Regions from separate parts of the Levilactobacillus sp. genome, predicted to be linked through region 2. Evidence: a T-box and tRNA genes for the amino acid it is inferred to sense, from the RefSeq annotation. Region 2 holds a T-box; the other holds one or more tRNA genes.
What was found. A T-box is a leader RNA that pairs with one kind of tRNA and senses whether it is charged. The one in region 2 lies ahead of LKH74_RS10140 (valine--tRNA ligase), so its partner is inferred to be a tRNA-Val.
Positions count from the first base shown of each region.

Region 1: it has a tRNA-Val gene. The T-box ahead of LKH74_RS10140 (valine--tRNA ligase) is inferred to sense a tRNA for this amino acid. The anticodon was not compared.

Region 1 covers NZ_JALCJA010000004.1:251,220-257,478, forward strand. The annotation lists gene LKH74_RS08060 (amino acid permease) at 1-154, shown strand, start outside; gene LKH74_RS08065 (deoxynucleoside kinase) at 444-1,076, shown strand; gene serS (serine--tRNA ligase) at 1,889-3,160, shown strand; tRNA gene LKH74_RS08075 (tRNA-Val) at 3,846-3,918, shown strand; tRNA gene LKH74_RS08080 (tRNA-Leu) at 3,957-4,038, shown strand; tRNA gene LKH74_RS08085 (tRNA-Thr) at 4,074-4,146, shown strand; tRNA gene LKH74_RS08090 (tRNA-Gly) at 4,174-4,245, shown strand; tRNA gene LKH74_RS08095 (tRNA-Leu) at 4,257-4,342, shown strand; tRNA gene LKH74_RS08100 (tRNA-Arg) at 4,363-4,436, shown strand; tRNA gene LKH74_RS08105 (tRNA-Pro) at 4,472-4,545, shown strand; tRNA gene LKH74_RS08110 (tRNA-Pro) at 4,574-4,647, shown strand; gene LKH74_RS08115 (CtsR family transcriptional regulator) at 4,848-5,315, shown strand; gene LKH74_RS08120 (ATP-dependent Clp protease ATP-binding subunit) at 5,333-6,259, shown strand, end outside.
Region 2 covers NZ_JALCJA010000005.1:290,251-296,509, forward strand. The annotation lists gene tpx (thiol peroxidase) at 171-680, shown strand; T-box leader at 702-917, shown strand; gene LKH74_RS10140 (valine--tRNA ligase) at 988-3,654, shown strand; gene LKH74_RS10145 (bifunctional folylpolyglutamate synthase/dihydrofolate synthase) at 3,912-5,231, shown strand; gene LKH74_RS10150 (JAB domain-containing protein) at 5,276-5,941, shown strand; gene LKH74_RS10155 (rod shape-determining protein) at 6,095-6,259, shown strand, end outside.

The DNA.
Region 1 (6,259 bases), on a different contig from region 2:
CTGGGAACAAGTGCTGGTCACTTACATTAGTGTGCCACTGGTCTTGATCCTCTACATTGGCTACAAGATCAAGAAGCACACTAAGTTGATTCCACTGAGTGAAGTCGACGTTTCCCCAGTGCACCGCGATGGGACGCTGAAGGAAAACAAGTAGTGTTGTGACAAACGATTATCTGAAATTAAGTGTGGGCACACGAAATTTTAAATAAAAATTGACGGCGTCTAAGCTGGACACTTCCGGCTTGGACGTCGTTTTGTGCCCAGTGAGATTAAGAAAATGGCCACGACATATTGTCTTTTATCCGGGAGGTTGGTACAATATGTGGTGTTGAATTTTTGGACGGGGTCAGTGGCGCAAATGCCTACCGGACCCAGTTTACGTAGAGATAGGGGGTTCCGGTGGCTGCGGTCACGGACCCGGTGTATTTAAAGGAGAAGATTGCATGCTTGTATTATCGGGAACTATTGGCGCTGGCAAAACGAGTTTAACCACTTTGTTAGCCGAACACTTAAACAAACCAGCATTTTACGAATCAGTGGATGACAACAAGATCTTGCCACTGTTCTACCAGAACCCGCAGAAGTATGCTTTCTTGTTACAAATTTACTTCTTAAACAAGCGGCTGGACAGCATCAAGGCTGCCAACGCCGACGATGAAAGTGTCTTGGATCGGTCAATCTTTGAAGATTCCTTGCTCTTTCACTTGAACGCCGACTTGGGCCGGGCTACTAGTACGGAAGTCGACATTTACGATTCCTTACTGGCTAACATGATGCAAGAATTACCAGACGCCACGCACAAGAAGAACCCCGACTTATTGATCCACATCAACATTTCGTTTGAAACGATGTTGGAACGCATCAAGAAGCGTGGGCGTTCATACGAACAAATCGATCACGATCCGAGCCTGTACAAGTACTACCAAGAACTGGACCAACGTTACGTGGATTGGTACAACGCTTACGACAAGTCCCCTAAGATGCAAATCGACGGCGACAAGCTGGACTTCGTGGAAGACCCCGCAGCCCGCAAGCAAGTGCTCCAACTCATCGACGAAAAGATCGCCTCACTCTAGGTTTTAGTGGCAACGTGGCCGGGGCTGGCCGCCTACCGTTGCGCGAAAGTTGTGCTGGAACGCGGTGGGCGGACCAGTCGAGCCAAAGAGCGGTCTCGCCCTCGCTTTGAGCCGACAGTTCGCGTCTCAAAGACGCCAGTTCCCTAAGCGGCCAAGAACACCGCTAAGGGAACTCCCACGGCTGAGCACAACTTTCGCTCCACTCTCGGCTACGGTGGTGATAGTCACCACTACTAGCTGAGTGCGGACGAACTGTTGGCAGTCATCTTGGTTGATGCAACGGACAATCTGCCGGAGGAGGCCAGGGGTGGCGCCAGCTGTGTCGACGCAGTTACCTGGCGTTGCTTGCCAGGTTAGTGCGTGGGACGACTTTGGAGACTGGCGGGTTATGCCAGGCTTCAAAGCGAGCCGGAAGCCCGCTTCTGGGCTGCAGGCGGTCCCCATAGCAGGCAGAATCCCTGGCAGCCGCAGGCACTGGTTTCCGCTAGCGCAACGGTAAGGCGGAGTGTTGCCAGAAACTATAGTTAGTAATTGTTATCTGCCGAGAAATGCGGTATGATGAGATTAATCAAAAACACGTTGTGCCTATTTAGTAGACGGCCAGAGAAGCGGGGGATGCTGCAAACCGCGACGTCGAAGATTCCAGCACGAGAATTCGTGGGCGGGTAATGCCGCACGGTGCAAACCGTTATCATGTTCAAGGGTGTAACTGGGTCGCCAGTTACGAACTTGGGTGGTACCGCGAAGGTCTTCGTCCCATGTGACGGAGGCCTTTTTTGTACCATCCGCGAAAAAAGAGAGGAGAAAACAGCATGTTAGATTTAAAATTGATTCGCCAAGAACCAGATTTTATCAAAGAAAAATTAGCCACGCGGGGGGTGGATCCCGCTGATATCGACAGTTTGTTGGCCTTGGATGCCAAGCGGCGGGAACTGATCGTCAAGAGCGAAACCATGAAGGCCCAACGCAACACGGTGTCTGACGAAATTTCTCAACTGAAGCGCAACAAGCAAGATGCCAACGACAAGATCACCGAAATGCGGCAGGTCAGTGGGGAGATCAAGGACATTGATGCCCAACTGGATACGTTAAAGGCCCAGGTCCACGATGCGGCGGCCCATTTGCCTAACATTCCCAACGACAACGTGCCCGTTGGATTGACCGAAGACGGTAGCGTGGAATTGCGGCAGTGGGGCGAGAAGCCAAACATGGACTTTACGCCTAAGGCCCACTATGAACTCGGGGAAGACCTGGGCATCTTGGACTTTGAAGCCGGGGCCAAGGTTTCCGGGAGCCGTTACCTGTACTACCTGGGCTTAGGCGCCCGGTTGGAACGGGCCGTTTACAACTTCTTCTTGGATGAAAACACCAAGGCGGGCTTCAAGGAAGTCTTGCCACCTTACATCGTGAACGACGATTCCATGTACGGTACCGGTCAATTCCCTAAGTTCAAGGAAGATGTTTACCAACTCCGTGATGAAGATATGACCTTGATTCCAACGGCCGAAGTCCCTCTGGTCAACTACTACCGCGACGAAGTGATTCCTGAAGAGGACCTGCCAGTTTGGTTCACGGCCTTGACGCCAGCGTTCCGGTCCGAAGCCGGCAGTGCCGGTCGCGATACCCGGGGCTTGATTCGCTTGCACCAATTCAACAAGGTCGAAATGGTCAAGTTCTGTAAACCAGAAAACTCCTGGGATGAACTGGAAGCCTTGACGAAGCACGCTGAGAGCCTCTTACAGAAGTTAGGACTGGCTTACCACGTGATTACCCTGACGACCAGTGACATGAGCTTTACGGCGGCGATGACGCATGATTTGGAAGTCTGGTTCCCAGAACAAAACACCTACCGGGAAATTTCCAGCTGCTCCAACACCACGGACTTCCAAGCACGTCGGGCGCACATCCAATATCGCGACGACAACGGCAAGCTGCAATACGTGCACGCTTTGAACGGCTCTGGCTTGGCGGTTGGCCGGACCGTTGCCGCTATCTTGGAAAACTATCAAAACGCCGATGGCTCTGTGACGATTCCAGACGTCCTGGTGCCTTACATGGGCGGTGTGACCAAGATTACCAAATAGTTGAGAGTGGGCTCAAAGGCGGTTAGTCGGCGAGCATTAAGGCTGCTACCCGGATTATCCCGAACCTGGATAATTTGGGTAGCAGGGTTAAGCGGAACCGACTGCCCTTGGACACACGTTTCGGCTAGTTAAAGTTGGTGCTTGATCCTAGTTTACTTGCTAGGGGAATGGGTATCTTGGCAGTCAACGTATGTAAATAAATCAACATTGAAACAAGTCTCTTTCAATTACTGACAATAGTGACCGAGAGAGAACGCGGGTCAGGGCAGATGTCCTGGCCTTTTTATTTGCCCCTGACCAGGGAGGCTAAGCGGAAACCCAGTCAGGGGGACAAAAGAATTTTAGGTAAAAACTCATTTTTTTGAATATTTTTGAAATTTCTTATTGACGCGTCTGGGTCCTTCGTATAAAATAGTTTTTGTTGGTTAATTCCGACAGCCAAAAGAGGCTGCTACCGGAGTCACCGCGCATCGTCGTGAATGAAAAATTCAAATTATTTTGAAAAAAGGCTGGCTTTTTCTTCGCTAGTAGGTTAGAATATTATTTGTTGCTTACCGAGTAGTTATTCAGCTAACGAATATTTATTCAAAAAGATTTCAAAAAAGTTGTTGACATCATTTGCTCGGCATGGTAAATTATAATAGTTGTTTCAAACGAGGACATTGTTTCTCATTTGAAAGTCCATGGAGGATTAGCTCAGTTGGGAGAGCGTCTGCCTTACAAGCAGAGGGTCACAGGTTCGAGCCCTGTATCCTCCATCGGGACCAAGGTCCCTGGCGGTTAGTTCGCCAACGTTGCAGGTGTGGCGGAACTGGCAGACGCGCTAGATTTAGGTTCTAGTGTCTTATGACGTGGGGGTTCGAGTCCCTTCACCTGCATAACTAAATATTGCAAAATATTTTAAAAATATTTTGCCGACTTAGCTCAGTTGGCAGAGCATCTCACTAGTAATGAGGAGGTCGGAGGTTCGAATCCTCTAGTCGGCATGGCTCCATTAATTTAATAGCCAATTTGCGGAAGTAGTTCAGTGGTAGAACATCACCTTGCCATGGTGGGGGTCGCGGGTTCGAATCCCGTCTTCCGCTTTTGCCCTTTTGCCGGGGTGGCGGAATTGGCAGACGCACAGGACTTAAAATCCTGCGGTCAGTGATGACCGTACCGGTTCGATCCCGGTCCTCGGCATTTAATTGAATAATCATTATGCACCCATAGCGCAACTGGATAGAGTGTCTGACTACGAATCAGAAGGTTGTAGGTTCGACTCCTACTGGGTGCATTTTTGTTACTTATGTTTACCGCATAAGTGCTTTTCGGGAAGTAGCTCAGCTTGGTAGAGCACCTGGTTTGGGACCAGGGGGTCGCAGGTTCGAATCCTGTCTTCCCGATTAACTGACATTTGTCAGCGGGCTATTTCGGGAAGTAGCTCAGCTTGGTAGAGCACCACGTTCGGGACGTGGGGGTCGCAAGTTCAAATCTTGTCTTCCCGATTTTTTTATCCCGAAATTACATAAAAGCTGTTTAACGGCCGACCTCCTTACTAATCGTTTGGAAGTCGGCCGTTTTTTTGGTATGCTTATCTTCCAGGACTTCCGAAGAAATCGCGGTCTAATCCGTTGCATTTTCATGGAAAGTTCGTATAATATTAGTCAACATTAGTCAGAAGAACTGCACCGAAGGGGGGACGATAATGGAGAATCAAAATATTTCAGATATTATTGAGTCTTACCTCAAGCAGATTTTGGCTGAGTCTCAGCAGGTGGAGATCCGGCGCGCGGAAATCGCTGATCAGTTCAACGTGGTACCTTCCCAGATCAATTACGTGATCAAGACCCGTTTTACGATTCAAGACGGCTATGTCGTGGAGAGTAAACGCGGGGGCGGCGGGTACATTCGAATCGAAAAGGTCAAGTTGCTAGACAACCTGGATTTCATCGATTCACTCGTCAGCGCGGTGGGTGATCACATTACCCGCCACGATGGCTTGGCCGTTGTGCGGAGCCTATTTGAGGCTGGTACCATTAATCGGCGTGAGGCCAATATCATTTTGGCTGCGATCGAAAAGGATGCCGTTCACACTGGCGACCGCCAGACCAGTGAGCGGGTCCGCGCCCAGATTTTGGTATCGATTTTAAACCACTTACGTTACGAGAGTTAAGAAAGTGAGGAGTTGCAATGGATAACCTATTTACACCGAGTGCTAAGAGCGTCCTTGTTTTGGCACAGGAACAAGCAAAATATTTCAAGCACCAAGCAGTCGGTACGGAACACTTGCTGTTAGCCCTCACCATTGAAAAGAACGGGATTGCCAACAAGGTCTTACAACAATTCTCCGTTAGCGATGATGATGTTCGCGAAGAGATCGAACGGTTCACGGGTTACGGGACCTTGGCGAACCTGGATAAGGATAGCTACTTGCCGTACTCACCTAAGGCAAAATCAATGCTGGCCATGGCTGGCGATGAAGCCAAGCGGCTGGGTGCGATGAAGATTGGCACGGAGCACTTACTGTTAGCCCTGCTCAGTGACGACACGATTCTGTCATCACGGATCTTGAAGAACTTAAATGTCGACTTGACCGATGCTCGCAAGGTAGTCTTGCGGAAATTGGGCATTGCGGATACGCCGAAGCGGCGCAATGCGGATCGTAACCGGCGCAACACGCCTCAGGGCGGTACGCCAACGCTGGACTCCCTGGCTCGCAACTTAACGGATGCGGCGAAGGAAGGCCGGATGGATCCGACGGTTGGCCGGGACAAGGAAGTTAAGCGCGTCATTCAAATTCTGAGTCGCCGGACCAAGAACAACCCAGTTTTGATCGGTGAACCCGGAGTCGGGAAGACGGCGATTGCGGAAGGCTTGGCCCAACGCATCGTGGCCGGCAACGTTCCCGATGATATGAAGGACAAGCGCCTGATGATGCTCGACATGGGCTCACTGGTCGCGGGGACCAAGTACCGGGGCGAATTTGAAGATCGCCTGAAGAAAGTCATCGAAGAAATTTACAACGATGGTCATGTGATTCTGTTCATTGATGAATTGCACACGCTGATCGGTGCTGGTGGGGCTGAAGGGGCTATTGACGCCTCCAACATTTTAAAG
Region 2 (6,259 bases):
CGTACAGGTCCTCGGAGTAAGCCACTAGGTATTCCCCGCAAGCGTGGGAGTAAGCCACCAGAGTTTTTCACAATTTTATGGCAAAATGCTTGTCATTACCCCTGGAGTTGCGCGATAATTAAAGCAATTAGTCGGTGAGAGCCGATAAATAACTGAAGGGGTTGATCTGCGTGGAAGTCACACGACTCGGCGATACATTCTCCTTATCTGGTACGTTGCCAGAAGTAGGGGATCAGTTACCAAAGTTTAAGGTATTCGATCAGGAAAATAAGAAGGTCAAGACGGCTAACTTGATTGGCAAAGTGACCTTGATTAGCGTGGTTCCGGACCTGGATACACCAGTATGTACCATTCAAACGCGAAAGTTCACCCAGCAGGCGGACCACTATCCAGATGCGCGGTTTGCGACGATCTCGAACAACTCGATTGCGGAACAAACGGGCTGGTGCGCGGCTCAAGGCGTGGAAAACGTTGATTTGTTGTCAGACGAAGAATTGTCGTTTGGCTACGAAATGGGGCTGTACGTCCCGAACTTGGGTAATTTGGCCCGGTCGATTTGGATCATTGATGACACGGGTAAGATTGTTTACCGGCAAATCGTGACTGAACAAACTGACGAACCTGACTATCTGGCGGCCATTGATGCCCTGGAAAAGTTGGTCAAACGTGTTGACCTTTAGTCGGAAATTGCGTAAACTGTGAAAGTAGCATTGAGCAAGTCAGTAGCGTGAAGCGGTCTGTTGAAGAGAGCCGGGGATTGGTGGAAGCCTGGTGAGATTCTCACGTGAACGTAGCTTGTGAGCTGTTGGGCTGAACCGATAGTAAGCCCGAACCGGAGCACTCTCCGTTAACAAAGAAGTTAAGTGGGGCATGAACGCCCAATTTAGGTGGTACCGCGAAGACTCTTCGTCCTAATTTTTAGGATGGGGAGTCTTTTTTGTACACCTAGACCGGTCGCTTCCCTAGTCAAGAAAGGAATTGATTTACATGGCAGACAAGCAAATTGATATGCCGACCAAGTATGATCCGACCGCCGTTGAAGCGGGTCGGTACCAGACTTGGCTCGATGAAGATGTGTTCAAACCCAGTGGGGACAAAAAGGCGACCCCGTATTCTATCGTATTGCCGCCGCCGAATGTCACGGGTAAGTTGCATTTAGGCCATGCCTGGGACACGACGCTCCAAGACATGATCATCCGGCAAAAGCGGATGCAGGGCTTCGACACGTTATGGGTACCAGGGATGGACCATGCCGGAATCGCCACGCAAGCCAAGGTGGAAGCCCGTTTGCGGGAACAAGGCGTTACCCGTTATGACCTCGGCCGAGAAAAATTTGTCGACAAGGTTTGGGAATGGAAGGACGAGTACGCCGCAACGATTCACAAGCAGTGGGCCAAGATGGGCTTATCCATGGACTACTCCCGCGAGCGGTTCACACTGGATGACGGCCTGTCTGACGCGGTCAAGAAAGTCTTCGTGGCCTTGTACAAGAAGGGGCTCATTTACCGGGGCGAATACATCATCAACTGGGATCCGCAAGCGCGGACAGCCCTGTCTGATATCGAAGTTATTCACCAAGACGACAAAGGGGCCTTCTACCACGTGAAGTACCCATTTGCTGACCCAGATTACACGTTTAATGGCAAGCACTACATTGAAATTGCGACGACGCGTCCTGAAACCATGATGGGGGACACGGCCGTGGCGGTCAACCCGGACGACGAGCGTTACAAGGACTTAGTCGGCAAGGAAGTCATCTTGCCACTGGCTAACCGCAAGATTCCAATCATCGCTGACCAATATGTTGACATCAACTTTGGGACAGGGATGGTAAAGATCACGCCCGCCCATGACCCGAACGACTTCTTAGTCGGTAACCGGCACAACCTGGAACGGATCAACACCATGAACGAAGACGCATCCATGAACGAAAAGGCCGGCAAGTACGCTGGCATGGACCGGTTTGACGCCCGCAAGGCCATGGTTGCTGACTTGGATGACCAAGGCTTACTGTTGAAGGTCGACCCCATCGTCCACTCCGTTGGGCATTCCGAACGGACCGGGGTCCAAGTCGAAGCCCGGTTATCCACGCAATGGTTCGTGAAAATGAAGCCGTTGGCCGAAGCCGCCATCAAGAACCAACAAGGCGACGATGCGGTTGACTTCGTGCCAGAACGCTTTGAACACACCTTCACGCAATGGATGGAAAACGTCCACGACTGGGTTATTTCCCGGCAACTCTGGTGGGGCCACCGGATTCCAGCCTGGTACAACAAGAAGACCGGCGAAGTTTACGTCAACGAAGAAGCGCCGAAAGACATTGAAAACTGGGAACAAGACCCTGACGTTTTGGATACCTGGTTCTCCAGTGCGCTGTGGCCATTCTCCACGATGGGGTGGCCAAATGAAGATAGCGCTGATTTCAAACGCTACTTCCCAACCGACACGTTGGTCACCGGTTATGACATCATCTTCTTCTGGGTTTCCCGGATGATCTTCCAAAGCCTGGAATTCACCGGCAAGCGGCCGTTCAAACACGTTCTCTTGCATGGCTTGATTCGGGCCGAAGATGGGCGCAAGATGAGTAAGTCTTTGGGCAACGGGATTGACCCGATGGATGTCATTGACAAGTACGGTGCCGACGCGCTGCGGTGGTTCTTGTCCACCGGCTCCACGGCGGGCCAAGACGTGCGGTTCAGCTACGACAAGATGGATGCGGCCTGGAACTTCATCAACAAGATCTGGAACGCCAGCCGGTTTGTTATCATGAACCTGGGTGACAACACCAAGCCGGTCGTCCCCGCTGCTGACAAGTGGGACCTGACTGACAAATGGATCTTGAGTCGCTTAAACGACACGGTCAAGCACGTCACGGAAATGTTTGACAAGTTTGAATTCGGTGAAGCCGGCCGTTCCCTGTACAACTTCATTTGGAACGACTTCTGTGACTGGTACATCGAAATGAGTAAGGAAGTCTTGAACGGTGATGACGCGGTGGCTAAGGCCACTAAGCAAGATCTGCTGGCCTACGTGCTTGATCAGACCCTGCGCCTGTTACAACCGATCATGCCATTCGTGACGGAAGCCATTTGGCAAGCTATGCCGCATGACGGCAAGTCACTGGTAACGGCGGCTTACCCAGTCGACCACCCAGAATTTGACAACCCAACGGCGGAAACGGATATGACCAGTCTGATTGACTTGATCAAGGCCGTGCGGAACATTCGGGCCGAAGCCAACGCGCCAATGTCCACGCCAATCGACTTGCAGATCAAGTCCAGTGACGACAAGCTGCAACACGTCTTCGAGACCAACCGCGACTACATCGACCGGTTCGTTCACCCGAAGAACTTGCAAATTGGTGCCGACCTGGTCGCTCCGAAGTTAGCCATGACGGCGGTCATCACCGGCGCCGAAGTCTCAGTGCCACTGGCCGAATTGGTCGACTTAAACGACGAAGCCAAGCGTCTGGACAAGGAAGTTGCCAAGTTCACGTCTGAAGTTGAACGGGCAACCAAGAAGTTAGGCAACGAACGCTTCGTGGCCAACGCCCCAGAAGACGTGGTCAACGCCGAACGCGAGAAGCAAGCCGACAACGAAAAGAAGTTGGCCGCTACCAAGCAACGGTTGGCCGACATTAAGGCCCAACTTTAACAACTGAATTTTTAAACAAAGCGGAACTCTGACCAGTGATGGTTGGGGTGCCGCTTTTTGGGTTGGCGTTGGACATTGTGGTTTGGGAACAGGTCTCGTGGGAAAAGGAGCGGCAAGAGGGATGACCGCAGTTCCGGTAGGGCGGCCAGTACCCACCAAGGTTGCCAGCCGCCAGGAAAAATCCCCCACAAAAGCTAGGCAATGACTGGGGGAATCTGCTAAACTGGGAGGCAGTGACTATCCGGGAGGTTTTCAAATTGATAAAAACGTATGCCGAGGCATTACAGTTTATTCACGGGCGCGACCGCTTCAAGAAGAAGCCGACGCTGACCCGCATGCGGGAGTTCATGGCCTTGCTGGGTAATCCCCAGGACCAACTCAAGATGATTCACGTCGCCGGGACCAACGGCAAGGGCTCCACGGTGGCCTTCTTGCGCGACCTGTTTTTAGCCGAAGGGGCAACGGTGGGGACCTTTACCTCGCCGTTCATTACCCGCTTCAACGAGCGGATCAGCGTAAATGGTGAGCCCATCAGTGACGCCGATTTATTGGCCGACGTACAGCACATTGAACCCATCGTGGCCCAACTGGACGCGCAATTAGGGCCAGAGGGACCGACAGAATTTGAAATCGACACCGCCTTGATGTTCAGCTACTTTGCGGCCCATCCGGTCGATGTGGTCGTGGTCGAGGTCGGGTTGGGCGGCAAGTATGATTCGACCAACATCATTACGCCGGCCGTGTCCGTCATTACCACGATTGGCATGGATCACATGAAGATCTTGGGGGACACGATTCCCAAGATTGCGGCGCAAAAGGCTGGCATCATCAAGCCCGGCGTCCCGGTCGTTTGTGGTCGTTTAACGCCTGATGCGCTGGCGGTGATGGACCAAACGGCCGCGGCCAATGACACCCAGGTTCGGGCACTGGACCGCGACTTTCGGGTGACCAACCGGCCCGAGCACGAATGGGGCGAACGCTTTGACTACGCCTGGGGCGATCATCGCTGGCGGCGGCTACAGATTGATTTGTTAGGTCAATATCAAATCGACAACGCGGCGACGGCTTTGACGGCCTACATCACGTATCATCAATTAACGCAGACCCGCGTCAAGATTGCCGAGATTCGCCAGGGCCTCCAACATACCACGTGGCCCGGTCGGTTTGAGCGGTTAGCGAACGAACCGCTGATTGCCATTGATGGCGCGCACAACGAGCCGGCGATGGTCGAAATGGCCCAGTTGTTGCGGCAACATTTTTCTGGTCACGACATCTACATTATTTTGGCTGTGCTGGCGGACAAGCAGTACACCCAAATGGTCAAGACCTTGATGAAGGTCCCCCAAGTCCACCTGGTCGTGACGCAGTTTCAGGGGCCGGGCAAACGGGCGGCGGCCACGCCTAAAGAGCTGGAAGACGCGGTGGCCAGCCACAAACGCATCACCATGGCACCGGATTGGCCCACGGCACTCAAATCGGTGCTGGCCAGCATTTCGGCCGATGACCTGGTGTTATTGACGGGGTCATTGTACTTTATTTCCGAGGTTCGGCAATATTTTAAGGGGACCGACGAATAAATTCGCCTTTTTTACGGAGTTAATCCGTAGAGGGGTGAAGAGAGATGCAACGACAAAAAATGACGATCCACAATGAACGCCAACTGGTCGGCCAGGTCCTTAAGAGCCTGGGACTGCCGCACATCGCGGAGAGTGACCGGTTCTTTCGCTACTTCCACAGCGTGGCGAATCTCCGCTATGCCAGTCACCGCCAGTGTCGCGCCTACGTTGGCGGCCATTCTCAGCGCCGCAGCCTGTTGACGGCCATCGACCTGGGACGCTGGGTCCAGCAGGCACCGCGGCCCATCTTGGGAGAGGTGACGGCTAGCAGCCAGTTGGGCCAGGCGTTGATGGATGACCTGCGTTATTTGCAGCAGGAACGCGTTGAGGTCTTGGTCCTCGATGCCAAGCACCGCATCATTGACCGGCAAACGGTCTTTCAAGGGACGTTAGATAGTTGTCCTGTCCATCCTCGCGAGATCTTTCAACTGGCCGTGATGAACGGCGCCGCGGCCATCGTGGTCGCCCACAACCATCCCAGCGGAGTCCCACAACCGTCGCCGAACGACCTGGCCTTCATGCAGCGCCTGGCCGATTGTGGGCGACTGATGGGCATTCCCTTGCTGGACGGCTTTGTGATCGGCATTCACAGTTATTTTAGCCTGCGCGAGGCGGGCCAATTACCGGACAACGGTGAAGAAAATGCGGCAGAACCTTTAAAAACTGATTAAAATCCGGTTTTCCTATTTCTTTCTCGTTAAAAGTTCGGTATTCTTGACATTGACGACGTGTTCTCACGTAGATAGGTATGTTATAATACGTCTATCAATGTACAAAAATAAAAATCAATTAAAGTTTTGTTGACAATGAAGGGATGAAACACATTGTTCGGATTAGGAACGAAAAATATTGGGATCGATCTGGGTACCGCCAATACGATTGTCTACGTTGACGGGAAAGGTATCGTTCTTCGCGAACCTTCCGTTGTCGCCAAGAACACAAAGTCTGGGGAAATTGTGTCCGTTGGTGAAGACGCACGCGCAATGATT